3 regions of the Hafnia paralvei genome follow, and region 3 is predicted to be linked to each of the others. Evidence: riboswitches for the same ligand, from Rfam matches in the RefSeq annotation. Region 3 holds a riboswitch; each other region holds the start of a gene.
The links. Region 3 has a riboswitch for thiamine pyrophosphate ahead of thiB (thiamine ABC transporter substrate binding subunit). Riboswitches for the same ligand answer to the same signal wherever they lie in the genome.

Region 1 (9,852 bases), 1.1 Mb from region 3:
CTACAAACGTACCCGCATGCTCCGGTGGTACATCCTGATGAATACCATGCCCAAGGTTAAAGACATGTCCGGTGCCGTGACCAAATCCCTCAAGGATAGTCGAAACTTCCTGCTCAATTCGAGCAGCAGGCGCATACAGCATGGATGGATCCATGTTTCCTTGCAGCGCAACTTTGTCACCGACACGGCGGCGAGCATCGGCAATATCCGTACTCCAATCTAAGCCTAGTGCGTCGCAGCCGGTTTCAGCCATTGCTTCTAGCCACTGACCTCCACCTTTGGTAAACAGCGTGACTGGCACGCGGCGTCCTTCGTTCTCACGGATCAGGCCATCGACAATTTTATGCATGTAGTTCAGGGAGAATTCGCGGTAATCACGCGGCGTTAACACACCGCCCCACGTATCAAAGATCATCACCGACTGAGCACCCGCTTTGATCTGCGCATTAAGATAAAGGATCACGCTATCGGCGATTTTATCCAGCAACAGATGCATGGTCGCTGGTTCGGCATACATCATTTTTTTAATTTTGGTGAAAGCTTTACTGCTGCCGCCTTCAACCATGTAGGTTGCCAGCGTCCACGGGCTACCAGAGAAACCGATTAAAGGTACCTGCCCAGCCAGATTTTTACGGATGGTACGCACAGCATTCATCACGTAACCCAGTTCATCTTCTGGGTCGGGCACAGGAAGCTTTTCAACATCCGCTTTACAGGTAATTGGCGATGAGAAGCGCGGCCCTTCACCCGTTTCAAAATAGAGTCCAAGCCCCATGGCATCAGGAATGGTCAGAATGTCTGAGAACAGAATTGCCGCATCCAGCGCATAACGACGCAACGGCTGTAGCGTTACCTCACAGGCCAATTCAGCATTTTTGCACAACGACATAAAATCGCCGGCCTGTGCGCGAGTCGCTTTATATTCTGGCAAATAACGTCCGGCCTGACGCATCATCCATACCGGAGTCATGTCTACCGGCTGGCGCAGCAGTGCGCGCAGGTAGCGGTCGTTCTTCAGTTCAGTCATCCTTTGGCTCCCTAATTAATCTCATCGCATTGTAGCATGACCCATGCGTTATTCGCTTTCAGCCTCATCTCGGCACTGTGCTACGGTATCTTCAATCAAACGACGCGCCACGGTTCCAGGCGGCGGTAGTTGTGGCAGATTGTCATAGCGATACCAGTTTGCATTCAATAACTCTTTTGGATCGTGCTTGAGCTCACCGCCAGCATAATCAGCCATAAACGCCATCATCAGCGAATGTGGGAATGGCCAAGGCTGTGAGGCGACATAGCGCAAATTCTTAATTCGCACGTTACTCTCTTCCATGATTTCACGCGCCGCAGCCTCTTCCAGAGTCTCTCCCACTTCGACAAAACCGGCGAGCACCGTATGAATACCGTTACGATGCCGTTTATGCTGAGCCAGCAAGATTTCATCTCCGCGGCGAATCGCCACAATAATGCAGGGCGCAATTTGTGGGTAATAACGCTGACGGCAGTGAGGACACATACATGCCCACTCAGAGCGGCTGGTGTACATCTCATGCCCACAATAGCCGCAGAAGGTATGGGAGCGAAAGAATTCCGCTAGCTGAACTCCGCGGCCAACAAGCTGGAAAAGACCACGATCCACGTCGATAAGCTGGCGAATGGACGCCATATCCTGACTACGTGACTCTTCCAGCAACCACATTGGATGCCCTTCCCACTCACCGATTTGGTGCGCTTTTTTGGTGCTTAATTGCCATTGTTGTGCAGTGCCAAAAGGCAGCTCCCCACGAGGTAACCAGACCTTGCCCTCACGGCTGATAACCCACCAGCCGGTGTCATCATCTTTTAACTGTTGTTCCATATCTTTGACATTAAACCTCTGCTAATCTGGCATTCGATTGTTGCTAATTTGTAACATTTACCTCATGGAGTTGAATATATGCTCAACCGTCTCGAACATCTGACTCAACGCGTAGGTGGTAGTCATGAATTAATCGACCAATGGCTACAAGCCCGAAAGGAACTGCTCGTAGCCTACTGCGCACTGGTCGGAATAAAACCAAACAAAGAAAAGCATACCCCGCTTAATGAAAAAGCGTTGGAGAACTTTTGTCACAATTTGGTGGATTATCTCTCTGCTGGCCACTTCCATGTTTACGATCGTATCGTAGAACTCGTTGGAGGTGACGATAGCCCGCACATGGCGGTAACAAAAAAAATCTATCCAGCACTGCACGATAATACCAAGCTCATTATGGCCTTTCACGACCGCTTTACCGATGATGAGCTAAACGAAGAAGAGTGCCTAGCACTCCACGACGCACTATCACATATTGGTGAAACACTAGCGGCTCGTTTTGCCTTAGAAGATAACCTAATTCAAATCGCCTATGACATCTGGCAAGCAAACACGCCTGCCGCTGATAATGACGATTCATTAGCTCGCCCAGCATAATTTTTTGAAAGTAGCATAGACATTACAGCTTAGTTAACAGCTTGCAGTTTTGTCTTCCCGCTCCTACACTGGGCGCTCTTGTCGGAGTGCCTAGTGAGCGGGAAAAATTTTCCCCTACAGGCTGAGACCGTTAATTCGGGATCCGCGGAACCTGATCGGGTTAATACCCGCGAAGGGAACAAGAGTAATCTATTATCACCTACCAGCAATCTATCGAGATCTGACTGGGTGACGGCTATCCATTACTCCCTCCGAGCTCCAGACAAGCAATTCTCCAACTTGATTTTTTAATCACTGTTAAACCAGAACACTGGTAGGAATTTGCTATGTCTATGAATAACAATGAAACAATTCGTACTCCGCTTTCTCGTCGCGAGCAACGCGCAGAAGCACAGAGTTTTATCGATCATCTGCGCGGTGAGGCCTATCCAAACTCGCAACGCATTTATCTAACGGGTTCGCGTAGTGATATTCGCGTACCGATGCGCGAAATTCAGCTCAGTCCAACGTTGCTTGGCGGCAGCAAAGATAACCCGCAATACGAACCCAACGAACCAATCCCTGTCTATGACACTGCGGGGCCTTATGGCGACCCACATGCTGAACTTGACGTACGCAGCGGGTTAAAACCACTCCGTGATCGCTGGATCGCTGAACGCGATGATACCGAATCGCTGGAACAGCTCAGCTCCGCCTACACACAGCAACGCTTAGCCGATGAAGGTTTAGATCATTTGCGCTTCGAGAACCTGCCACAGCCACGGCGCGCGAAATCAGGTAAATGCGTTACACAGCTCCACTACGCTCGACAAGGTATCATCACGCCCGAAATGGAGTTCATTGCCATTCGCGAAAATATGGGGCGCGAACGTATCCGTGGTGAAGTGCTGCGGCAGCAGCATCCAGGACAAAATTTTGGGGCACTGCTGCCAAAAGATATCACCGCCGAATTTGTCCGTAGCGAAGTGGCTGCTGGCCGCGCCATTATCCCTTCCAATATCAATCACCCTGAGTCTGAGCCGATGATTATTGGCCGTAACTTTCTGGTGAAGGTCAATGCCAACATTGGTAACTCAGCGGTCACTTCCTCGATAGAAGAAGAGGTCGAAAAACTGGTTTGGTCAACGCGCTGGGGAGCAGACACCGTTATGGACCTGTCCACTGGCCGCTATATTCATGAAACTCGCGAATGGATCTTACGCAACAGCCCGGTTCCTATCGGCACCGTTCCAATCTATCAAGCGTTAGAGAAAGTTAACGGCATTGCCGAGAACCTAAACTGGGAAATATTCCGCGATACACTCTTAGAACAAGCTGAACAAGGCGTAGACTATTTCACCATTCATGCGGGAGTGCTGTTGCGCTACGTCCCAATGACCGCTAAACGTCTAACCGGTATCGTTTCACGCGGTGGCTCTATCATGGCGAAATGGTGCCTTTCACATCATAAAGAGAATTTCCTGTACGAGCGATTCCGCGAAATCTGCCAAATCTGCGCAGCCTATGACGTTGCATTATCCTTGGGTGACGGCCTGCGTCCGGGTTCAATTCAAGACGCCAATGACGAAGCACAATTTGCTGAACTACACACACTAGGTGAACTGACTAAAATTGCTTGGGAATATGACGTACAAGTCATGATTGAAGGACCAGGGCATGTGCCGATGCAAATGATCCGCCGTAACATGACCGAAGAGTTGGAGCATTGCCACGAGGCGCCATTCTATACATTAGGTCCGTTAACGACAGATATTGCTCCCGGCTATGACCATTTCACTTCAGGTATTGGTGCCGCCATGATTGGTTGGTTTGGCTGTGCCATGCTGTGCTACGTCACACCAAAAGAGCATTTAGGTTTACCCAATAAAGAAGACGTAAAACAGGGGCTGATCACATACAAGATCGCAGCCCACGCAGCCGATCTTGCCAAAGGGCATCCTGGAGCTCAGATCCGTGATAATGCCATGTCTAAAGCTCGCTTCGAATTTCGCTGGGAAGATCAATTCAACTTGGCACTTGATCCTCACACCGCTCGAGCTTATCACGACGAAACCCTGCCACAAGAATCAGGCAAAGTGGCACATTTCTGTTCAATGTGCGGGCCAAAATTCTGTTCGATGAAAATCTCTCAGGAAGTGCGCGACTATGCTGCCAAACAAGAAGCGTCAGCGCCGCAGCCCGTAGAAATAGGCATGGCGCAGATGTCAGAGGCTTTTCGTGCTAAAGGCGGCGAGATTTACCACACCACCAGCGATCTGCAGACGGAGAAAAACTGATGGCTCCGTTAACTCATTCTCGCACCGCCCCCTTTCCTTCTACCGAACAACGCCTTGGTCTTTACCCCGTCGTTGATAGCGTTGAGTGGATCGAACGTCTGCTAAAGGCGGGGGTGCGCACTATCCAGCTACGCATCAAAGACCAAAGCGAAAATGCGGTGGAAACCGATATCGCGCAGGCTATCGCACTGGGTCGACACTATCAGGCGCGTTTGTTTATCAACGACTACTGGCAGCTCGCTATCAAACACCGTGCCTACGGCGTTCACCTCGGACAAGAAGACCTAGATACCGCAGATTTATCCGCAATCAGCGCCGCTCATCTCAGACTCGGTCTCTCAACCCACGATGATATCGAAATGGATCGCGCTCTATCCTATCGTCCCTCCTACATTGCACTGGGGCATATATTTCCGACCCAAACCAAGCTGATGCCTTCAGCCCCTCAGGGGCTGGTTGACCTCAAACGTCAAGTCGCGCGTATTCCTGATTACTCTACCGTTGCCATTGGCGGTATCAACATCGATCGCGTACCAGCAGTGCTTGAGTGTGGTGTCGGCAGCGTTGCCGTGGTTAGCGCGATCACTCAGGCGCAAGACTGGCTGGCAGCAACCGATACGCTATTGCAGCTGATAGAAAACAGGAGAGCCAACGATGCTTAGCGATCAAGACTTCATGCGCTATAGTCGCCAACTTCTACTGGAAGAAATTGGCCCTCAAGGACAAGAAAAACTCAGTACCAGCAGCGTACTCATCGTGGGGCTTGGCGGATTAGGAACGCCGGCAGCAATGTATCTTGCCGCGGCAGGAATCGGTAAGATCATACTTGCTGATGGTGATCGCCTGCACATCAGCAATCTTCAGCGTCAGATCCTATATCGAACCGACGATCTTGGACGGTCAAAGGCAGAAACGGCCAAGCATCACTTACGAGAACTTAATCCTCAGGTTGAATTGATAACACTGCCCGAGCATTTAGAATGCGCTTCCCTAGCCAAAGCCATAGCGCATGCAGATTTAATCCTCGATTGTAGCGATAACATGCCCACACGTCAGGCGGTGAACGCCGCTTGCGTTGCGCAGGCTAAGCCATTGATTAGTGGCAGTGCAGTGGGATTCGGCGGCCAACTGATGGTGATTGAACCACCATACGATCAGGGCTGCTATCGGTGTCTGTGGCCAGACGACATTGAACCACAGCGCAACTGCCGCAATGCCGGTGTCCTTGGCCCCGTCGTTGGCGTTATCGGTACGCTACAGGCTCTTGAAGCCATCAAAATGCTGGCAGGAATACCCTCGGCCCTGTCAGGGAAACTACGTTTATTCGATGGCCGCCAACAAAGCTGGCGCACCTTCAGCTTAAAACGCTCTCCAACCTGCCCCGTCTGCGGAGGCATCGCCGCATGAAGATTATGGTTAACGATGAATGTGTCACCCTCAGCGCAGCTACCAGCGTTGAATCGTTGTTGCTCCAGTTAGGTCGCCATCAGCAGGGCACTGCTCTAGCGCTCAATCAAACCATTCTCCCGCGCGAAAATTGGGCGACGCAACAGCTAGCCGAAGGAGATGAAGTGGTGGTATTCCAAGCAATTGCCGGAGGTTAAGATGCTACAAATTGCAGATAAAACTTTTTCATCACGCCTGTTTACTGGAACAGGAAAGTTTTCCTCGGCGGATAAAATGCTAGAGGCATTGCATGAGTCGGGTTCGCAGCTCATCACTATGGCGATGAAACGTGTCGATCTGAAAAGCGGCAATGACGCCATTCTTGCGCCTCTGCTTCAGCTAGGCGCAAACCTGCTTCCGAATACCTCAGGTGCAAAAACGGCAGAAGAAGCCATTTTTGCCGCAAAACTAGCGCGAGAAGCCCTTGGTACTCACTGGATAAAACTGGAAATACATCCCGACGTTCGCTATCTACTGCCTGATCCTATCGAAACACTCAAAGCGGCCGAAATATTAGTAGAAGAAGGATTTGTGGTTCTTCCCTACTGCGGCGCCGATCCTGTTCTCTGTAAACGTTTAGAGGAGGTGGGCTGCGCGGCGGTGATGCCTCTTGGTTCGCCTATCGGTTCCAATCAGGGAATTATTACCCGCGATTTTCTGCAAATCATCATAGAGCAAGCCAAAGTCCCTGTCATAGTTGATGCTGGGATCGGCGCACCAAGCCATGCAAGTGCAGCAATGGAGCTCGGTGCTGATGCCGTTTTGGTTAACACAGCCATTGCAGTGGCTCGCGATCCTATAGCAATGGCTAAAGCGTTCAGGCTTGCGGTCGAAGCGGGACGAATCGCTTATCAAAGCGGATTAGGACGCCAAAGTTTCCAAGCAAACGCCACCAGCCCATTAACGGGTTTCTTGCACACCATGAAACAGGATACCTAACCGTGGAAACATTCACTCAACGCTGGCGGCAGTTAGATTGGGATGATATTGGGCTTAGGATCAACAGCAAAACTAACGCCGACGTAGAGCGTGCATTACAGACTTTTCGCCCCGACCGTGAAGACATGCTGGCTCTACTTTCGCCTGCGGCGGCACACTACCTTGAGCCTATGGCACGCAAGGCTCAACAGCTCACACGCCAACGCTTCGGCAATACGGTAGGTTTTTACGTCCCGCTCTACCTTTCTAATCTGTGTGCTAACGACTGCACCTATTGCGGTTTTTCTATGAGTAACCGGCTAAAGCGTAAGACGTTGGATGCCGAAGAGATTGAGCGCGAATGCACGGCTATTCGCGCCATGGGATTCGACAGCCTGTTGCTCGTCACCGGTGAACATCAAGCAAAAGTGGGGATGGATTACTTTCGTCAGCATTTGCCGCAGATTCGTCGCCATTTCAGCTCACTTATGATGGAGGTTCAACCGCTAGCACAGGATGAATATGCGGAGTTAAAAACGCTGGGGCTGGATGGCGTAATGGTATATCAGGAAACCTATCATCCTTCGGTTTATGCACAACACCATCTCAAAGGGAACAAGCAAGATTTCTTCTGGCGATTGGAAACACCCGATCGGCTAGGAAAAGCAGGGATCGACAAGATCGGGATCGGTGCGCTGATTGGACTGTCTGACAACTGGCGTACAGACTGCTTCATGGTTGCGGAGCATTTAACATGGCTACAGCAGACCTATTGGCAAAGCCGGTACTCCATTTCTTTCCCGCGTCTACGCCCATGTACTGGAGGTATAGAACCTGCATCCATTATGGATGAAGCTCAGTTAGTACAAACTATCTGCGCATTCCGGCTATTTGCACCAGAGATCGAACTGTCACTCTCAACCCGAGAATCGCCTGCGTTTAGAGATAACGTCGTGCCACTTGCAATCAATAACGTCAGTGCGTTTTCAAAAACTCAGCCGGGAGGATATGCCGATAACCATCCAGAATTAGAGCAGTTTACCCCACACGATGCCCGTACTCCCGCCCAAGTGGCAAATGTACTTTTATCATCGGGGCTACAGCCGGTATGGAAAGATTGGGATGGATATTTGGGAAGAGGTACACATCGCTAGAGGCAAAAAATGTAACGGATGCAGTTATCTGTCAATAGCCATTCGAATGATGAGATAACTGCGTGAAAATATAAATTAGGCGGCATAACGTTCCTCTATCGATGTAGTTCGAACATCGATCGGAGCGCATTCATCCCCTAAGCTTCGCTAACCAAAACAGAATAACCGAGTTTCTATGGCTCGGTTATTCTTCCTCCGGCTACGACTAACGCTTAAATCTCAGGCATAAAAAAACCGCTCCAAAGAGCGGTTTTTATTAGGCTTGGATCAACGATTACTCGTCGTCACCACGCATGCTAGCGTTCAGCAGCTCTGCCAAGTTAGCAGTTGCTTCTTCAGCGCTCACCTGTGGAACTACAGGCGCTTCGCCCTGAGCTTTACGGCGCGCACGATCCTGATGATAAGCATAACCGGTACCGGCTGGGATCAGACGACCCACGATTACGTTTTCTTTCAGGCCGCGCAGTTCGTCGCGTTTACCCGCAACGGCCGCTTCGGTCAGTACGCGAGTTGTTTCCTGGAACGAAGCCGCAGAGATGAAGGACTCAGTCGCCAAGGAAGCTTTGGTGATACCCAGCAGGTCGCGGCTGTAAGTTGCCGCAATCTTGCCGTTAGCTTCCAACTCACGGTTCGCGATTTTAACGCGAGAGAACTCAACCTGTTCGCCTTCCAGGAACTCGGAGCTACCAGCACTTTCGATGGTTGCTTTACGCAGCATCTGACGCACGATGACTTCGATGTGTTTATCGTTAATCTTAACGCCTTGCAGACGGTAAACGTCCTGCACTTCGTTGGTGATATAACGAGTCACAGCATGAACGCCACGCAGACGCAGAATGTCATGCGGAGATTCTGGACCATCGGAAACCACGTCACCACGTTCTACACGTTCGCCTTCGAACACGTTCAGCTGACGCCATTTAGGAATCATCTCTTCGTACGGTTCGCTACCATCCAGAGGCGTAATTACCAGACGACGTTTACCTTTGGTTTCTTTACCGAAGGAAATAACGCCAGTAATTTCTGCCAGAATCGCAGGTTCTTTCGGACGACGTGCTTCAAACAGGTCAGCAACGCGTGGCAGACCACCGGTAATATCCTTGGTACCGCCGGATTCCTGAGGAATACGCGCCAAGGTGTCACCAGCATGGATCTGAGCACCATCTTCCAACTGAACAATCGCTTTACCCGGCAGGAAGTATTGAGCAGCCATATCAGTGCCTGGGATCAATACATCGTTGCCTTTAGCATCAACGATTTTCAGTGCTGGACGCAGATCTTTACCGCTACCGGTACGCTCTGCAGAGTCCAGAACGACCAGAGAAGACAAACCGGTCAGTTCATCAGTCTGGCGGGTAATGGTCTGGGTATCGATGATGTCAGTGAAACGGATGAAACCACTAACTTCTGAAACAACCGGCATGGTATGCGGGTCCCAGTTCGCTACAGTTTCGCCGCCATTAACTTCAGCGCCATCGCCTTTAGCCATAACAGAACCGTAAGGCACTTTATAGCTTTCTTTAGTACGTCCGAATTCGTCGATCAGTTTCAGCTCGGTATTACGAGACGTAATAACCAGCTTCTTATCGCTATTCAGAACGAACTTAGC
Region 2 (9,852 bases), 480 kb from region 3:
TGCCTCAAGATGAAAATCAGTTACTTGCAGATGCAATCTACTGCGCTGCCCGATAATATTCGGGAGCAGCTTCAAGAAATGCGTGAGGAGCTAAATGCAGCTTACCGTCAGCTACGCGAACTGCTAACCACTTTCCGACTTAAGCTCAGCGAACCTGGGCTGCTGGCCGCGTTACAGGTTACCGTAGCCGAATTTAATCAGCGCTTTGGCTTCGATATTCAGCTGGATTATCAGCTTCCCGCCAAGTCAGTACCACCGCATCAGGCAATTCATCTAGTACAAATCGCCCGCGAGGCACTAAGCAACATTCTTAAGCATGCGCAGGCAACGCAGGTAGACATCAGCGTTGCGATGCAAAACGACGACATTGTTATGTGCGTTCGAGATAACGGCCTTGGCATAAGCGATACACCTGAGCGACACAACCACTATGGGTTAGTGATTATGAGCGATCGCGCCAATAGCCTAAACGGAGAGTGTGCCATTTCACGCCGAGAGAACGGCGGCACGGAAGTGCGCGTTGTCTTCCCACAGGAATCACGTTAATTCCGCGGCATCTGGTTTAGAGGAGAGAGTGATGAATTCCGAATTAGCCCCAGAAGATCAATACACTATTATATTGATTGACGATCATCCGATGCTGCGTAGCGGCGTAAAACAACTCATTAGCTTAGAACCACAGCTCAAGGTGATTGGTGAGGCCAGCAGTGGTCAACAAGGTATCGAATTAGCTGAAAAACTCGATCCTGATTTAATTTTGCTCGACCTCAATATGCCTGGTATGAATGGGCTAGAAACGCTGGATCAACTGCGCACCCGGACGCTTTCTGGCCGTGTGGTGGTATTTAGCGTTTCCAACCATGAAGACGATGTGATCAGCGCGCTAAAGCGCGGTGCCGATGGCTATCTGCTGAAAGATATGGAGCCAGAAGATCTGCTGCGATCTCTACATCAAGCCGCCGCTGGACAGGTGGTGCTCAGCGAGGCACTCACCCCCGTTTTAGCCGCTAGCCTGCGTGAAAGTCGGCCTTCCTCTGAACGTGACGTCCAACAGTTAACACCGCGCGAATGTGACATTTTGAAGCTGATTGCCCAAGGGCTACCTAACAAAATGATCGCTCGTAAACTCATGATTACCGAAAGTACGGTAAAAGTTCACGTCAAACACTTACTGAAAAAGATGAAGTTAAAATCACGGGTGGAAGCTGCCGTTTGGGTGTTACAAGAAAAAGTGTTTTAGTCTGAGATTTAAATAACCAAAAAGCCCGCTAGATGACCTAACGGGCTTTTTTATTAAAAGAGAGTTTTATTTATTGTGATCGATTAGGAATTTCACTACATCGGCATACTCGGTGCGGTAACCTTCTACCGTCTTCGACTGCATACCATCATTTTTAATCTGATATTGTCCATCTACGTAGAATGATGGAGTGCCGCGCACGCCGAAGGCTTCAAGTGCATTTTTTTGCTTAGCGGTAATCGATTTCACCATAAAGCTATGCGCTGCCCCATCATATTCTTCGGCAGGGATACCCGCGTTAATAAATACCTGACGGATATCTTCTTTGCTATTAATTGATTTGTTTTTCTGCACGGCGTCAAAAAGAGGCTGTTCAACTTTGTCTTCAACCCCTAAAGCAATCGCGATAGACCATGCCTCGGTAAGCTCTTCTCCCATTGCGCCCAAGAAGCTAGCGTGATACTTCACCACCTTTTCGCCCTGAGGTAAGCGCTCATTCACCGCTTGTCCTACTTTGTAAACGTTGGCAAATTGGTTGCACGGTGGGCAATAAAAGGAGAAAAACTCAACAACCGCGGGGGCATTCGGTACTTTATTCTGCAGTTTTATGTACTGTTTGCCTTCTTGATAATCCGCCGCATGCGACGCAAAAGCGAATAATGAGAATGCGCTGAACAACGCCAGCAAAAGATACTTTTTCATATGTTTGAGCATTACCGTTATTAGAGAGTGAAACATCGGCAAAAATGTTAGCATCAACACGCAAAAAACCACGCCCTATTTACGGTTAATTACACAGAAATACAAACTTGAGTATTAATTGCTCGCTGATAATTTCGATAGAAATAACCATAAAAAGAGTCAAAAATTAAAATTTTTATTTCCCGAGCACTCTTAATGCTCGGGAAATATATAACAAAAGTACGTTATGACAGATTATTTCCAGTCTGGCTTGCTTTCAATTTGGTTAGTGAGCATCGCCTTCATCTGCTCGTTCGGCTTACCCAGCCACTGATATTTTGCATACTTGCTTGGGTGTTCAAGTGCATCTGGAGTATCCGTGATTTCCACACGAACGCCCCATGCCTGCTTCTTATCGCTACTAAATGCCACATACATGAAGTTATTGGCGCAGTCGTGGGGTTTGCAAATATTCCCTATCTGATATTTTTTGCCTTGCCAAGTTACCCATTCAGGAGGGGTTGAGGTGCCAGTACCTTTGCGGGCCCAAACAGGCAAATTTTTCTGCCCCTTCACCATCTTTTGCCACGTTTGTTGATAGCCTGATTGCTGTACCAGCTCCGACGTTGAAATAGGGATATTTACAGCAAAACTGGTCGAACTGATCCCCAGTACGACACCAAACAACGCGATTCTAAGCATTTTTTTATCAATCATAGTCAACATCCTTTGCGGCTCTAATATCTAATGCAAATCTAACAATTAAAAACATACGAATATTCTATATGACCACGCGACAAGCCAAAAGTTGATCCATACCACGAAAGTTAGGACAAAAAAGCGGGAAACTCACGTTGGTATGACAACTTAGGGTAAGCTATCAACCAACAGAATCGACTTGAGAAACAGGAATATGTTCACGCTCCCATCGTTGCCACCACTTGATAAAAGCCTTCACAGCGCCGAGCTTGCGCACCCACTGAATAAGCTCGAGGAAGATAAGATCTCGCAAATGGTGGCCGATCTGGATTTGAACGGCTCAATGAAAGAACATTATCTAACGGGTTGGATGGGGCTCTGTCCGTTGGTGATGATCCGCAATTACCAAGATAAACGCGGCACCTCAAACGGTTTCATGCTCACTCGACCGGGGCATTTTCGCTTTAGCGTGCAAGCCATCACCTTCCGTATTCCCAAATTTCTACTGTGGGCAACATTTCGACGTAAGCCTCGCACCATGGCATTAATTGCCTACCAGCAACTAGGTGAAAACGGTGGCGGACTGATTCAGTATCGCAATATTCTTGATGCCGAGATGAAAGAAACCGTGAACCAACAGTGGCGAGATATTAACGACTATCTTGGTGCCGCCTGTTATCAGGTTGAAAACGATTACCCACTTTGGCAAACGCTTGAAAATGAAGTTACCGAAGATAAAGCCGATGCTCTAGCGAATACGTTGGCCAGTAATGGGAAAAAACTGCAAAAAGACGATGAATTTAGCGGCCTATGGCAGGGTGAACTCTTTATTGCAACTCGACCTGCTGGAGAAACCTCGCCATGTACATCGGTAATGATTAGCTGGCATGACGGCGACGGAATTGGCAGCTACCTTTATGGCTGGCTACAGGATGAACAGGGGAAGAAGCAGTTAGCCTTGGCGATTCGCCCCGGAAAAAACGAGCAATTTTTCACGCTCAATCGTTTTGATGCAGAACACATACAAAGAGCCAAAGCGCTATTTAGTTTGGTGACCCACCGTGAATAAAGGCTGGGCATGAATATGTCTGAGGAAATTCTCGATGAAGAGAGAGATCCTCAGACAATCACGTCATCTTATTGCTCTAGCAGCTTCATCTTAACAATCACTGGAATATGATCGCTGGCAACCGGCCAATTCACCGCCTTCCATTCTGCTTTCTTATTCGGAACCGTAAGCTCTTCAATTTTCCACTGCTGTCCACGGAAAGCAAAAAGGTGATCTAAGTCGAGAGCAGGGTTCGCTGCAGGCCACGTTCTCATATCAGCCCCTTCAACAACCAACGGATTCCAATAGCGTTCAAGCTCTCTAATTGCAGGTCCATTGTAGGTATCGTTGAAGTCACCAGCCAAAAGTTTAATCGATGAAGCGATATTATTGAACGACGAGTCGGTATTCCCGATCGTCACGTTTTCTATCTCACGAATTTGCTGCAAACGGATCGTAGGATCTTCTTGCCAATCAAGATGCGTACTCATCATGATGATAGGGGAATCAAAATGTGGCACCTGAATTTGAGTCACGAGTAAAACTCGCTGCTCCCCATCTCCTGATGGCAGAGGAAACACCTGTTGCTTATCGATTGGATATTTGGAAAGCAGCGCAACGCCGTACTCACCACCTTCGAAATCAATCGCTTTACCAAATGCAGCGTGCATACCCGTTAACTTAGCAAGCTCGGCAACTTGATCAACCTTTCCGCTGCGCTGCGTATTTTTATCGACCTCATTCAACGAAATAATATCGGCATTCATCGCCTTAATCGCTTTAGCAAGCGTGCTGAGATCGGATACCCTTGCCGCAGCCATATTGTAATTAGCAATAGTCAGCTGAGGCGCTTGAGATTCGCTATAGATTTTATTTGGCGTACCATTTTTTTCAGGAGTCAGAACCTTTGTATCGGCGTGGGCTGCAAAAACAACAAATGGAATAAGGCCTAGAATTATTTTTTTCATTAATGTCACCTGGTTAATTTATTTGCCAGTACATGATAATCACGATTTCCAAGCAAAAACTGTTTGGTATCAAAATGAAGAAAGGTCACACTTAACTCGGATGACTAAATATCTAAACCTCGTGTTACATCACAGTTTCCATGCAAGTGTGATTCAACTTACATAATATAAATCAGCGAGTTACACAAAATCCTCTCTTCATTTGGCGTCTCAGGCTTTTACCACCACTGATGAAAATGATGCACGGGTCCAATCCCTTGCCCGACCTCTAATGAATCCGCGGCTTCCAGCGCATTTTGCAGATAATTTTTCGCCATGAATAACGTTTCACTCCAACTATGATGTCGAGGACGCAGTGCAGCTAGCGCCGCAGATAACGTACATCCGGTGCCATGAGTATGACGGGTGTGAACTCTGGGAGCCGTAAAGCGCTGCTCACCGTCGGCGCTAAATAGCCAATCAGGACTTTCGTTATTGCTTAGGTGTCCACCTTTCATCAACACTGCTTGACATCCCATCTCAAGCAACGCGTACCCTTGGCGGCGCATTTCATCTTCATTTGTCGCCATGGGACAGGCTAACAAGGCCGCGGCCTCCGGCAAATTGGGAGTAATCAACGCCACGTTGGGCAGTAGCAGTTCACGGACGGCTTGCACAGCTTCAGGTGCGAGTAGCGGATCGCCGCTTTTTGCCACCATAACGGTATCTAACACCACAAAGGGGATCGTGTAGCGCTTTAACGCCTGAGCAACCTGCGCAACAATTTCTGCATTCGCCAACATGCCGATTTTCGCACTATCGATACGAACATCGGTTAATACTGAATCCAGCTGTGCCCCAACAAACAAGGGGTCAATCTGATAAACCGACTGTACTCCACAGGTATTTTGCGCCACTAGTGCGGTGATCACGCTGGTGCCATAAGCTCCCAGCGCTGAAAAAGTTTTTAAATCTGCCTGAATACCCGCGCCACCGCTCGGATCCGTTCCTGCAATAGTCAGTGCATTAATTCGCTTCATTGAATATCTCCTGAACGTAAAAAATCCTGCGGGGAAAGTTGGTACAGAGAGTCGAGGAAAGCGGGAATGAAACTGCCAGGACCGGATGAATGACGCACAGCTCGTTCACCGGCCAGCGACATCACTCGGCACGCTGTCGCTACTGCCAACAACCTATCAGGCTGTTGAACGCTAAACGCCGCCACCACGGCGGAGAGTGCGCAACCAGTGCCGACAACGCGTGTCATCAATGCATCACCACCGTTAACCGCGTAGGTTTTATCTCCGTCAGTCACGTAGTCAGTCACGCCGGTGACAGCAACGATAGCGCCCGTTTGCTGCGCTAAAGCTTGCGCTGCAGGCAAGGCATCCAAAGAACCATCAACACTATCAACACCGCGCCCACCGGGAGCTGTTCCGCTTAATGCGAGGATTTCAGAGGCATTCCCGCGAATAACCGCAGGTTGAAGAGATAAAAGATGATTAGCGAATTCGGTACGATAGGTCAGCCCCCCAACGGCTACGGGGTCTAAAATCCAAGGTTTTTGGTTTTGCTTGGCCGAGGCAATGGCTGCCAGCATCGATTGCGCTCGTTGCGCATGCAGTGTCCCGATATTAATCAACAAAGCGTCAGCTATGGAAGAAAACTGAGCAGCCTCTGCAGGCTCGACCACCATTGCGGGTGATGCACCCAAAGCCAGTAGGACATTGGCGGTGAACGTCTGTACGACTTCGTTAGTGAGACAGTGTACCAACGGGGCACAACAGCGAAACTGAGTAAAAACGGCTGCGGCACGGTCTGTGGGGAAATCGATGAGTAAGTCGGTGGGGCATGTATTGGACGTGATAGACATATTCCTCCCAACCGGCGGTCAAGAAGACGATGCCTTAAAGCATCTGACTTCCCTACGCTGGCATTATCCAGATCAGGTAATACGGGTATTTCTCAGCCTTCACAAAGAAGGGCACCCCGAGTCATTTAAAACACACTATTACGACGATGTTCCGTTCAAATTAGAACGGACAAGGCTGATAACAATCAGGTAAACAGCCTATGGTATTAAACTCTGGCACAACATAGATGCCAGACAAAAAACAAAATCTTAAAGCGACAATATCTCTTTCACAAACGGGATCGTCAGCTTGCGCTGTGCGGTGATCGACGCCCTATCCAACTGATCCAACGTCATAAACAGCGTACGCATTTCACGATCCAGACGCTTTAGTAGGAAACGTCCGACATCCTCTGGCAATTCAAAACCGCGCAATTTAGAGCGTAGCTGTAGTGCTAAAAGTTTGTCTTCGTCGCCGAGTGGCTGGAGTTTATAGATTTGTCCCCAGTCCAGACGCGAGGCCAAATCGGGTAAACGCAGATTCAGTTGGCGCGGAGGGCGATCGCCGGTGATCAATAGGCGTGTGCGGCCGGTTTCAAGGATGCGGTTATAGAGATTGAAAATTGCCATCTCCCACTCCTCTTCTCCCGCGATACATTCGATATTATCGATACACACCAGAGAGAGTTGCTCCATGCCATCAAGAACCTCTGGCACAAAGTAGGCGCGTTTATCCAAAGGCACATAGCCCACGGCTTCTCCGCGTTGGGAAAGTTCTGCGCAGGCCGCATGCAGCAGGTGACTTCGTCCCCCACCCTCACGCGACCAAAAATAGATATAGGTACCATGCTCCTGCTGCAAAGCGCCCTGCAATGCAGCTAACAGAGAAGAATTCTCTCCCGAATAGAAACTTGCGAAAGTCTCGTCATCAGGTAAATAAAGTGGCAGTGAAAGCTGTGCCGGCGTATTCAGAAGCACCTCAAACCAAAACAGGCAAAAAAACGCCGCCAGTTTAACACATAAACCAGCGGCTGTTGAGTTAGGATCTGAAGGATCGAATTAACGAGCAGGCGTTTGCTCTTCTTCCTGTTCGTCGATGATCACTTCTTCACCACGCACCATACTGATCACTTTGAATAACAAGCTCATCGCGATACCCACGATCGTTGCCAAAGCCATGCCTTTCAGCTCAGCCGCACCAATATGGATCGTCGCGCCGCTCACGCCGATGATCAAAATAATCGAGGTCAGGATCAGGTTCTGCGCTTTGTTGTAGTCCACTTTAGACTCAATCAGTACGCGGATACCAGAAGCACCGATTACCCCGTACAGCAGTAGGGACACCCCGCCCATCACCGGTACGGGTACCATCTGGATCGCCGCAGCCAGTTTGCCGATGCAGGATAATAGAATCGCCAACACCGCTGCACCGCCGATAACCCATGTGCTGTATACCTTAGTGATCGCCATAACGCCGATGTTTTCACCGTAAGTGGTATTGGGTGTTGAGCCAAAGAAACCGGAGAACATCGTAGACAGACCGTTAGCAAACATCGAACGATGCAGCCCCGGATCGCGTAGCAAATCTTTCTTCACAATATTCGCCGTAACAACTAAATGACCAACGTGCTCTGCAATAACCACCAGCGCGGCGGGTAGAATCGTCAGAATCGCAAACCACTCAAATTTCGGCGTATAGAACGTCGGCAACGCAAACCAGTGTGCTTCACGGATCGGCGTTAAATCGACAACGCCCATCGCAAACGACAGGGCATAACCCGCCAGCACACCAATAAGAATAGGAATAATTGCCAAGAAACCACGGAACAGTACCGAGCCCAGCACGGTCACACCAAGAGTGACCATAGAGATCGTAATCGTCGTGCTGTCTACGGAAGCCCCGTTGGCAGGCAGCAATCCAGCCATGTTGGCCGCGACCCCAGCCAACTCCAAACCAATTACGGCCACAATCGCGCCCATCGCTGCGGGTGGAAACATCACATCCAGCCAGCCGGTTCCCGCTTTTTTCACAATTAGCGCGACCAAACAAAACAGTGCGCCGCAGACGATAAACCCCCCTAATGCAAGTTCATAACCCAACGGTAAAAGCAGCATCACAGGGGAAATAAAGGCAAAGCTAGAGCCCAGATAAGCGGGGATTTTGCCCTTACAGATGAATAAATACAGCAGCGTACCAATACCGTTAAACAGCAAAACCGTCGCAGGGTTAATCTTAAATAAAATAGGCACGAGCACCGTTGCCCCAAACATGGCAAACAGGTGCTGAAAGCTCAACGGAATCGTTTGCAAAAGCGGTGGGCGTTCGCTTACTCCGATGACGCGACGAGTCATGGTTACATCCTCTAAGTGATTTTATTGAATTATCAGGTGTTGTGTTTTGAACTTGGCCTCACCCTAAATATTGGGAGTTGCATCTAACCGCCTAGGTTCACTCCCAAATCACTTGGTCTCATCAGTGAACCTCGCCAGCACAAATGCCGCTTCATATATGAAGGATACAGGCCAAAAAAAAGCCGACTCTCAAAGCCGGCTCATCTTTTATTTAGTACCAAATATCTTATCGCCCGCATCGCCCAAGCCAGGAATGATGTACCCCTTCTCATTCAAGCCCTGATCGATAGATGCGGTATACAGCTCAACGTCTGGATGTGCTTTTTCCAGTGCGGCAATACCTTCAGGCGCAGCAACCAATACCAGCACTTTAATGCTATGGCAGCCCGCTTTCTTCAGCAGGTCGATGGTGGCAATCATAGAACCGCCGGTTGCCAACATTGGGTCAACCACCAGAGCCATACGCTCATCGATGTTAGAAACCAGTTTCTGGAAATAAGGTACAGGTTCCAGAGTTTCTTCGTCACGGTAAACGCCAACGACGCTGATACGCGCGCTTGGTACATGCTCCAAGACGCCTTCCATCATGCCCAGACCTGCGCGCAGGATTGGAACCACGGTGATTTTTTTGCCTTTGATCTGATCTACTTCGACCGGACCGCACCAACCATCAATAGTGACTTTTTCTGTTTCTAGGTCTGCGGTCGCTTCATAGGTCAGTAAACTCCCGACCTCTGATGCCAGTTCGCGAAAACGTTTGGTGCTAATATCGTTCTCGCGCATCAAGCCCAGTTTGTGTCTTACGAGCGGGTGTTTTACTTCGACGATCTTCATCATTTCATCTCCCAGGTAGCGGTCAGCGCAAAAAAAAATCGCGAGATTATACCGCCTTTTAATTTCTGCGCCACCGTTAAAATCATGATCCAGATCAGCTTAGATGAGATCTACACGGATTACAGGAAAAAACCAGATCCCCTTCACAAGCCGCTCGCAAACGTTTGCCTAGACTGTTAGAATTGCCGCGCTCTTGAAT
Region 3 (9,852 bases):
AAACAATGTCTTTAACACCTAGCGATACGACCTCAATGCCATAGCCAACCAGTTTCCGCGACACCTGCTCACTCACGATGTCGTCTATAATCTGCTTATTCTCCAGCAACTCGTCTAATGTGCGTGTACCAACAGCCTCACGCAGCGCGAACTGCAACTCGCGATAAATGTGCTCCAGCGGTTTAGCAACCAAAGCAAATGATTGCAGCACATCGCTGTAGCGCCAGTTAGCGGCTAAGTTCAACCGAAGATTCACTTTGTCACGGGTCAATATCTCTTGCCCGCTGACTTCTAACACCTGCAAACGGGTATCAACAATTTCGGCTTCCACCGCATGGTTGAAGCGCCAATATCCACTAATACCAGGGCTTAACAACGCCTGTGTTGCACCATCAATTTTTAATATGCCGACATGCCACGCTGGCACCTGCACCAATAACACCCCTTCTCCACCTTTAATCGTACGGTTGCGTAATTTCGGTTGATGCAGCGCAGCCACAATCTCTGACGGTACTTCTACATTATTAGCCTCAATTCGTTCGATGCGTTGCTGATTGCCATTCAACCAATAAAGACGACGCGTCCCCGGTGGCAATATTTCCTGTAAAATGTCATTTTCATAGCGCAGGCCGATCTCTTGTTCAGATAAATCCACCGCGGTGCAATAGCGTTCAACCCACTCAGGCTGGTAGCTGCGTAAATGTTCGGCCAGTGCGGGCTCCACTCTGCTATCGCTAAGATTAACCACCGTCACTGCCAACTGATTAGTCCAGTCAAAAAAGCGATATTCTCCCGCTTCGAGTACTTTCTGATAATCGCCTTTCTTCGTCAGTAAACCGATCTGCCCTTTTTGTATAATGATGTTCTTACGCATATTTTTTCTTCCTTGTGATTAATTAGCCCGCTGTCTTAGAAAACGGGCAGTGACGCGAAGCGGGTGGGGAGAACTCTCTAGCCGATACTCGCGCTAACGAGACCTTGCCACCTGCCCAGCGTGTTAGCTGGTTTTCTACGACGGTAACCATTAACGGCTTGGCTACACGGGCTGGCACTACAATAAATTTCTAAATTTCCTACCCATCAGGAATATTTGATGTTCTGGGATTCGAACCCAGGTTAACCAGGCCATCTACCGCTGGCAGAACACATCGCAGATAACGCAACTTGGCGTTCTTGATGTGCCGGTGGGAGTTTAGAATCCCTACGACCCCAGCAAGTGGCGTTATAAATATTGCCAAAAGCGTGCCATTTTTTAAAAACAGCAAAATAAAAAATTAATCACATGAAAAATAAGATATTTATTTTTATTACTTGCGATATCACCTTGAATCAAATACGTGTAAAGTTATCTTAAAATATCGTCATTTATAATTTTGGATAAGAAGATGAAGCGCAGAGTCGTTATTGGTGTGCTGGGCACTGTTCTGGATAAGCGCGGTAAACGAGCAAATCGTTGGAATAAATGGCGACCGACGGTAGGACTATGCCAACAGCCTGATTTGCCCATTGACCGGCTCGAACTTCTGTATCAGCCAAGAGATCTCGGCATGGCGCAGCAGGTAAGCGATGATATTGCCCAGCTCGGCAGCACTCAGGTTTGCCTGCATCAAGTTAATCTGCACGACCCGTGGGATTTTGAAGAGGTTTATACTGCATTTCTCGACTTTGCCACCCATTACCCTTTCGATACCGATAACGAAGAGTATTTAATCCACATCACCACCGGCACCCATGTGGTACAAATTTGCTGGTTCCTGCTCGCGGAGGCCCGCTATTTCCCAGCCAGCCTGCTACAAACCTCGCCAGCGCCTAAAAGCCAAGAGAAAACCGAGGCCACTCCCGCCGGTGTTTACTCCATTATCGATCTTGACCTTAGTCGCTATAGCAAATTAACCCGTCGCTTCCAGCGCGAGCAGCAGGCTTCAATTTCATTTTTGAAATCGGGAATTGCCACTCGTAATACCACCTTCAATACGCTGATTGATCAGATTGAACGCGTTGCCTTACGTTCGACGGCACCTATTCTGCTGACTGGCCCCACCGGGGCGGGTAAGTCATTTTTGGCACAGCGTATTTACCAGCTGAGGCAATCACGGCACAAAGTTAGCGGACGATTTGTGGCCGTAAACTGTGCGACGCTACGCGGGGACAACGCGATGTCGACCTTGTTTGGTCACATCAAAGGGGCATTTACCGGTGCGCTACAGGCGCGTAGCGGCCTGCTGCGAGAAGCCGACGGCGGCGTGCTGTTTTTGGACGAAATCGGAGAGTTAGGACTCGATGAACAGGCCATGCTGCTCAAAGCAATCGAAGAAAAAAGGTTTTTACCTTTTGGCTCAGATAAAGAGGTTTCCAGCAATTTTCAACTCATTGCAGGCACCCATCGCGATATGCGGCAATGGGTCAAGCAAGGACGTTTTCGCGAGGATTTATATGCGCGCATCAATATGTGGACTTTTCCTCTCCCCAGCTTGGCGCAGCGGCGAGAAGATATAGAGCCGAATCTGGATTTTGAACTCAACCGCTATAGCCAAGAACAGCAAGCACAGGTGCGTTTCAATAAAGAAGCACGTCAACGCTATCTGCAATTTGCCTGTTCCGAGCAGGCTGAATGGCGAGGAAACTTCCGTGAACTAGCGGCTTCGGTCACCCGTATGGCAACACTTGCGGATACAGGGCGTATTGATGACGAACTGGTACAAGAAGAAATCGCTCGGCTACAACAAAACTGGCAAAAAGATCAGCCAGAAATTTTACCCGATCTCCCCGAGTTAGATCTGTTCGATCGCAGCCAATTAGCCAGCGTGATCAGCGTTTGCCGCTCGTCAGACAGCTTATCCGAGGCAGGACGTAAGCTATTCTCCGTATCACGCCAATTGAAAAAACAGCCCAATGACGCCGATCGTCTACGTAAATATCTGGCACGTTTTGGGCTGAGCTGGGAGAGTATCAAAGGAGAATAAATTCCCTAGGGCACATCTCGCACTCGCGAGCACAAAATCAAGGCCACTATCGCCAGCGCTGTCGCTAGCCAATATACCGCGTAGTGGCCTAATGTTTCAGCCAACGCGCCTTGTAATACCCCTGCCATAATCACACCGGTCGAAATACTGTTGGTGAATAGCGTCGTCGCACTGCCCGCTCGACCCGGCATTAAATCTTGAAAATAGAGCATGCCGATACCGGCAATAATTCCGATGAACACCGCGTTAAACAACTGCAACACCATCAATGCCAATTTGAATTTAAACAACACCAAACCGGCATAAAATAAGATCCCAGCGGCAACGGCAAACAGCATCATGTTACGTTTGCCAAAACGTTTAACGTAGTAACCCGCTAGAATCATCGCGGGAATCTCTAAACCCGCAGCAGTCCCCATCAAGAGCCCTGCCAAATTTTCTGGCAGACCAAGATCCTGCGTGATATACAACGGCATATCAATGATATACATGGTATTGCAGGTCCACATCAGCATGGAGGAGATAAACAGCATCACCACGTTTTTGTCGCCAAACGCATTGGTGGGAATAACGACGGCTTCACCCGTGGTTTCTGTGCGGGGCATTGATGGCAACATAAAGGCCACCAGCACAATCGCAAGAATAAACACGGCAGCAGCAATCAAATACATAAAAGTGAAGCCGTAATTCAGCGCCAGCATGAATGAAAGCGGCGGCCCAATCACCCATGCCAAAGAGAGCTGTGCTCGCATTACCGAACTAAACATCACAACTTCGCTGGCTGAACGGTCGGCATATTCACGCGCTAAGGCAAAAATCTGCGGCATTCCCGTATTCGCCAGCGCTGCCAAGAAAACGCCTGCGGAGATCAGCAACAAATAACTGCGGCAAAACGCAAACAACAGGCAGTTTCCCACCGCCATTGCGCAACAAAACATGATCAGTTTGCGACGATCGCCCTGACGATCGGAACGCTTCGCTAGCAAGAAACTCACCGCAATCCCGACAATCGCATTCACCGTATAAAAGAGGCCAACCCAAAGGGGACGCACCTTCACTTCAGTCGTTAAAAATAAACTTAGCGTAGGAGCCTGAAGCGCTCCCGCAATTCCGGTTAAGAATGCAACAATCAAAAACGCGGCATAGATGGGATTAATTCGGCGGCGAGCAGTCAACAAAGAGGTCATCCTGATTTCCTAAGCTGGCATTATCAAATACGGCTGGCAGTACGATAACAGAAAAAAACCAGCAGGCAGACCTGCTGGTCGGTGAAAAGCACCATTACTCAGAAACACTCTTTGATGTCGGAGAGACAAATGATTACTCACCTCTTTCTCTTTCATCTGCTGAAATTATCTGCGTAATATAGGGAAAGAAAAATTGATAGCTTTACCTAAAAAGGTTCCTCTTTTATGGCGACGTCGCGTTTACAACATCAATTCATCCGCTTATGGCAAAGTTTTCAAGGCAAATCAGCGGAAACCACGCTAGCCGATCTGGCAGAAACGCTCAGTTGCTCGCGTCGTCATGTGCGAACCTTACTCAACGCTATGCAGCAACAAGGATGGTTACATTGGCAGGCCGAGTCTGGACGTGGTAAACGCTCCACACTCACTTTCCAATCAACTGGCCTTCAGGTACAGCAGTTACGCGCCGAAGAGCTGTTAGACCAAGATCATATCGAGCAGTTAGTGCAACTGGTTGGCGACCGCAGCTCAGTGCGCCAAATGCTGCTCTCTCAGCTAGGACGCAGCTTCCGTCAGGGTAAGCATATCCTGCGTATTCTTTACTATCGCCCGCTGTTTAATTTGCTTCCAGGAACGCCAATGCGTCGCTCCGAAACCCATTTGGCCCGACAGATATTTAGCGGCCTCACTCAGCTAAATGAGGAAAACGGGGAACTCGAACCCGATCTAGCGCATCACTGGCAGGCTTTAACGCCGCTGCATTGGCGCTTTTACCTACGCCCCGCTATTCGTTTTCATAACGGACGCGAGCTAGAAATGGCCGATGTGATCCACTCTCTTGAACGACTGCGGGAACAACCGCTGTTTTCACATCTGAAAAGCATTACCTCCCCAAATCCGTACGTTATTGATATTCAAATAAGCACGCCAGATGAGTGGCTACCGTGGCTACTCGGCAGCGTCAACGCCATGATTCTACCGCGCGAATGGAAATCACTGCCCAATTTTACTCGCTCCCCCATCGGGACTGGGCCCTATCAGGTGGTACGTAATACCCAGACTCAGCTTAAAATCCGCGCCTATGACGACTACTTTGGTTTTCGCGCGCTAATCGATGAAGTCAATATCTGGGTGTTACCCGAAATTTCGGAAGAACTGGTGCACGCTGGCGTGCAGCTTCAGTCCGATGAAACCGGAAAAGATGAATTAGAAAGTCGTTTGGAAGAGGGCTGCTATTTCATGCTGTTTGATCAGCGCTCAGCAATCACCTCCGACCCCGCAGTGCGTGAATGGCTGTGTCAGGTCATCAACCCTATCGCGTTGCTGAATAAAGCGAGCAAGATCCATCAACGCTACTGGTCACCTGCGTATGGCATTTTGCCTCGCTGGCACCACAACCTACTGATTAGCGATAACGAGAAACCGGCCCATCTGACCCATCTCACGCTGACGGTGTACACCAAGCACTCGGAGTTTCACGCAATATTCTTGGCACTAAAACCGCTGCTTGCAGACTATGGCGTTGAGCTCACGATGCAAGAAATCAGCTATAGCCGCTGGTATGAAGGCGATGCAAAAAGCGATCTGTGGCTGGGTAGTGCTAACTTTTACATGCCGCTCGAATTCTCGATTTTTTCGATGATGTATGAATTGCCTCTGCTACAGCACTGCCTGAGTGGCGATTTGCAGCAAGATGCCAGCCAGTGGCGTAACAACGCTCTGCCGATGGCGGAATGGAGCCAACGTCTAGTGCAAGAGCATCAGCTTCACCCCCTATTTCATCATTGGCTCAAACTCCACGGGCAGCACAGCATGCGCGGTGTCCGGATGAACACTCTCGGCTGGTTCGACTTCAAATCCGCATGGTTCGCGCCTCCAGCGCAATCCAACGAAAGCGATATTCACGAATTAACCGTTTCTACCGGCTGTGAAAAACCTCGATAACGTTATTAATCCTTTCTAATAACACATGCTCTCTTTACAATAACGCGCTGTTCTCAACGGGGTGCAGAAAACAGAGTTAGATCGGCGATCTAAAAAACGTCGTGAGCAAGCGTTCAGCCGATGGAGGCCGGAGCGGAGTAACCGCAGCATACAATAGTATGTGAGGATTACGAGCACCGCACGACATCGGATCAACGCGGGCGCAACCAGTTTTTTGCTGAGAGAAACCCGTCGAACCTGATCCGGATAATACCGGCGGAGGGATTTGAGAGCGTATCCACGCTTGCTCAAAGACCTTTGCGACCTGACTTAACTCACGGAGTGCAAAGTGTTGAAACGAATAATTCCTGCCTTGATGCTGATATCTACGGCCTTTGCGGTGCATAGTGCTGCCGATAAACCGGTTCTAACGGTTTATACCTATGACTCTTTTGCTGCGGAATGGGGGCCTGGCCCGAAAGTGAAAGCCGCTTTTGAAAAAGAGTGCGGCTGCGAGCTGAAATTTGTGGCGCTAGAAGATGGCGTTTCGGTGTTAAACCGCATTCGAATGGAAGGCCAAAAGAGCAGTGCCGACGTAGTGTTGGGGCTGGATAATAACTTGGTGCAGGCGGCGGAAAAAACGGGGCTGTTCGTGCCTAGCAACGTTGATACGCAGACACTCAGTGTCCCTGGCGGCTGGCGGAATAACACATTTGTGCCTTATGACTATGGCTATTTTGCCTTCGTTTACAACAAAAACACATTGAAAAATCCGCCAACTAGCCTGAAGCAATTGATAGAAAGCCCTGAAAAATGGAAAGTGATTTATCAAGATCCACGCACCAGTACACCCGGTCTTGGCCTGATGCTGTGGATGCAAAAGGTGTATGGCGACCAAGCGCCACAGGCGTGGCAAAAATTGGCGCAAAAAACCGTGACGGTCACCAAGGGGTGGAGCGAAGCGTACGGTTTATTCCTTAAAGGCGAAGCCGATTTAGTCTTGAGTTACACCACATCGCCGGCGTATCACATCATCGAAGAAAAAAAAGATAACTACGCCGCCGCTGAATTTAGCGAAGGGCACTATCTGCAGGTAGAAGTTGCAGCGCAGCTTGCGGGCAGCAAACAACCAGAACTGGCACATAAATTTATGCAGTTCATCACAACACCGGCATTCCAGAATGAAATGCCTACTGGAAACTGGATGTATCCGGTTATCCAAACGACGCTTCCACAGGGCTTTGAACAGTTAAACGTCCCCGCTAAGGCTCTCGAATTCACCCCAGCCGAAGTCGCTCAAAACCGCGCAACATGGATCCGCTCATGGCAAGCCGCCGTCAGCCGTTAATTCCATTCTGGCTACTTCCAGGGCTGTTCGCCGCCATTGCTATTATTGCCGTGGCGACGGCAGCGTTTAGCGCCCTTTGGCGTCACGCTCCGGAGTCGGATTGGCATAGCCTGTGGCAAGATGACTACCTGTGGCATGTCGTGCGTTTTACTTTTTGGCAGGCGTTTCTGTCCGCCATGTGCTCCGTATTCCCTGCCATCTTGCTCGCACGGGCGCTGTTCCGTCGCCGATTCATCGGCAGGCAGCTATTGCTGCGGCTCTGTGCCATGACGCTGGTGCTACCGGTACTGGTCGCGGTCTTCGGTATCCTCAGTGTTTATGGTAGGCAAGGCTGGCTGGCTCAAATTTGCCAATGGCTGGGGATTGATTACGCATTCTCGCCTTATGGTTTACAGGGCATTTTGCTTGCGCATATCTTCTTTAACCTGCCGTTAGCGGCGCGCCTATTGCTACAGGCGCTGGAGAATATCCCCACAGAGCAACGCCAGCTCGCCGCTCAACTCGGCATGAGCAGTTGGCAGCAGTTCCGTTTTGTTGAATGGCCCTATCTGCGCCGCCAAATCCTGCCCGCTGGCGCGCTCATCTTTATGTTATGTTTCGCCAGCTTTGCCACCGTGCTTTCTCTTGGCGGGGGACCTCAGGCGACGACTATCGAACTCGCTATTTATCAGGCCTTAAGCTACGACTACGACCTCAGCCGGGCTGCGCTTTTAGCCATGCTGCAACTGTTCTGCTGTTTAGGCTTAGTGATGTTGAGCCAAAAACTCAGCGGTATTCTCCCCGTCGGCCATACACGAGCCATCAAATGGCGTAATCCGCAAGACACTCTCTTCGCTCGCTGGATCGACGGTAGCGTAATTTTATGCGCCCTGCTGCTTATTCTGCCCCCGCTGTTTGCCGTGGTTGCTGATGGCTTAAATCAGGCGGTTAACCGCGTGCTCGTCCAGCCTATTTTGTGGCAGGCCACGCTTACATCGTTAAAAATTGCACTCGGCGCTGGTTTGCTGGCCGTGTTGCTAACCATGATGCTGTTGTGGAGCAGTCGTGAACTAGTGCTGCGCCAGCGACGCTGGCTGGGGCAAGGCATGGAATTAACCGGAATGCTGATTTTAGCGATGCCGGGCATTGTGCTAGCCACCGGCTTCTTTTTGCTGCTCACGGATACCATTGGCATTCCACAGTCCGCCTACGGATTAGTGATTCTAACCAATGCTCTTATGGCCATCCCGTACGCGCTTAAAGTGCTTGAAAATCCAATGCGCGATCTGGCTGAGCGTTATAATCCGCTGTGTCTATCGCTGCGCATTCAAGGCATTAACCGACTCAGGCTGATTGAGCTACGCGCGCTTAAGCGCCCGCTGTCTCAAGCCATGGCGTTCGCCTGCGTTCTATCCTTGGGGGATTTTGGCGTGGTGGCGCTATTTGGCAATGAGCAATTCCGTACGCTGCCATTCTACCTTTATCAGCAAATTGGGGCTTATCGCAGCCAAGATGGTGCAGTCACCGCGCTGTTATTATTGATCTTGTGTTTCTTACTTTTCACTCTGCTGGAACGCCTTCCAGGGCGGGATAAATCATGATTACGCTGAACGATCTCACTTATCTCTATGAGCATCAGCCGATGCGTTTTTCACTCGATGTTTCTGCGGGAGAGCGGATTGCCATATTGGGGCCAAGCGGCGCAGGCAAAAGCACTCTGCTGGCGTTAATTGCGGGTTTTCTCATGGCAGACAAAGGCACGGTGATGCTTGATGGTATCAATCACACCAACACGCCCCCCTCTAAGCGCCCCGTATCTATGTTATTTCAAGAGAATAATCTGTTCTCTCATCTGAGCATTGAGCAAAATTTAGGATTAGGGCTTGATGCGGGATTACGTTTGAACCGCACTCAAAAACAGCGCTTACATGAGATTGCGCAGCGGGTCGGAATTATCGATTGTTTACCCCGATTGCCGTCCCAGCTTTCTGGTGGACAACGTCAACGGGCAGCGCTGGCGCGCTGTCTGCTGCGTCATCAGCCCATCCTGTTGCTCGATGAACCCTTCTCCGCGCTCGATCCGGCGCTACGTGGCGAGATGCTGCAACTGTTGGAACAGGTGTGTTCAGAGCAAAACCTCACTCTGCTGATGGTTTCGCACAACCTAGATGATGCCGCGCGCATTGCGTCGCGCACGTTGCTGATCGCCGATGGACGATTCGCCTACGACGGCAGCACCCAAGATTTGCTCGATGGGAAAGATCCGCTGGCTGCGGCGTTACTAGGACGTTAAATCGACATCATTCATATGCTGAGAAGATGATAAATGCGTCAGTTTACGCAATCTATTTTCAGCGTATCATTTATTCTATTTATTATTTTATAAGTTTTGTTATTTTAATAATTATTATTCCCTCCTGTTCTAAATTAGATATTGTCACCATGATACAAT

Region 1: linked by a shared signal. The riboswitch ahead of thiC (phosphomethylpyrimidine synthase ThiC) and the one ahead of thiB (thiamine ABC transporter substrate binding subunit) in region 3 are both predicted to bind thiamine pyrophosphate.
Region 2: linked by a shared signal. The riboswitch ahead of thiM (hydroxyethylthiazole kinase) and the one ahead of thiB (thiamine ABC transporter substrate binding subunit) in region 3 are both predicted to bind thiamine pyrophosphate.

What each region holds. Positions count from the first base shown of each region.
Region 1 is NZ_CP083737.1:286,147-295,998, reverse strand. Features, by position in the region: gene hemE (uroporphyrinogen decarboxylase) at 1-1,027, opposite strand, end outside; gene nudC (NAD(+) diphosphatase) at 1,076-1,855, opposite strand; gene K9N75_RS01360 (Rsd/AlgQ family anti-sigma factor) at 1,934-2,449, shown strand; TPP riboswitch at 2,522-2,644, shown strand; gene thiC (phosphomethylpyrimidine synthase ThiC) at 2,776-4,725, shown strand; gene thiE (thiamine phosphate synthase) at 4,725-5,387, shown strand; gene K9N75_RS01345 (HesA/MoeB/ThiF family protein) at 5,380-6,132, shown strand; gene thiS (sulfur carrier protein ThiS) at 6,129-6,329, shown strand; gene K9N75_RS01335 (thiazole synthase) at 6,331-7,110, shown strand; gene thiH (2-iminoacetate synthase ThiH) at 7,113-8,243, shown strand; gene rpoC (DNA-directed RNA polymerase subunit beta') at 8,518-9,852, opposite strand, start outside.
Region 2 is NZ_CP083737.1:3,382,386-3,392,237, forward strand. Features, by position in the region: gene narX (nitrate/nitrite two-component system sensor histidine kinase NarX) at 1-546, shown strand, start outside; gene narL (two-component system response regulator NarL) at 578-1,240, shown strand; gene K9N75_RS15960 (DsbA family protein) at 1,307-1,942, opposite strand; gene K9N75_RS15965 (inhibitor of vertebrate lysozyme family protein) at 2,177-2,638, opposite strand; gene K9N75_RS15970 (hypothetical protein) at 2,835-3,689, shown strand; gene K9N75_RS15975 (endonuclease/exonuclease/phosphatase family protein) at 3,758-4,636, opposite strand; gene thiD (bifunctional hydroxymethylpyrimidine kinase/phosphomethylpyrimidine kinase) at 4,855-5,655, opposite strand; gene thiM (hydroxyethylthiazole kinase) at 5,652-6,488, opposite strand; TPP riboswitch at 6,521-6,617, opposite strand; gene hda (DnaA inactivator Hda) at 6,738-7,445, opposite strand; gene uraA (uracil permease) at 7,527-8,819, opposite strand; gene upp (uracil phosphoribosyltransferase) at 9,027-9,653, opposite strand.
Region 3 is NZ_CP083737.1:3,863,996-3,873,847, forward strand. Features, by position in the region: gene K9N75_RS17985 (slipin family protein) at 1-874, opposite strand, end outside; gene rtcR (RNA repair transcriptional activator RtcR) at 1,386-2,963, shown strand; gene K9N75_RS17995 (sugar efflux transporter) at 2,969-4,150, opposite strand; gene sgrR (HTH-type transcriptional regulator SgrR) at 4,376-6,094, shown strand; TPP riboswitch at 6,281-6,375, shown strand; gene thiB (thiamine ABC transporter substrate binding subunit) at 6,423-7,421, shown strand; gene thiP (thiamine/thiamine pyrophosphate ABC transporter permease ThiP) at 7,397-9,001, shown strand; gene thiQ (thiamine ABC transporter ATP-binding protein ThiQ) at 8,998-9,693, shown strand.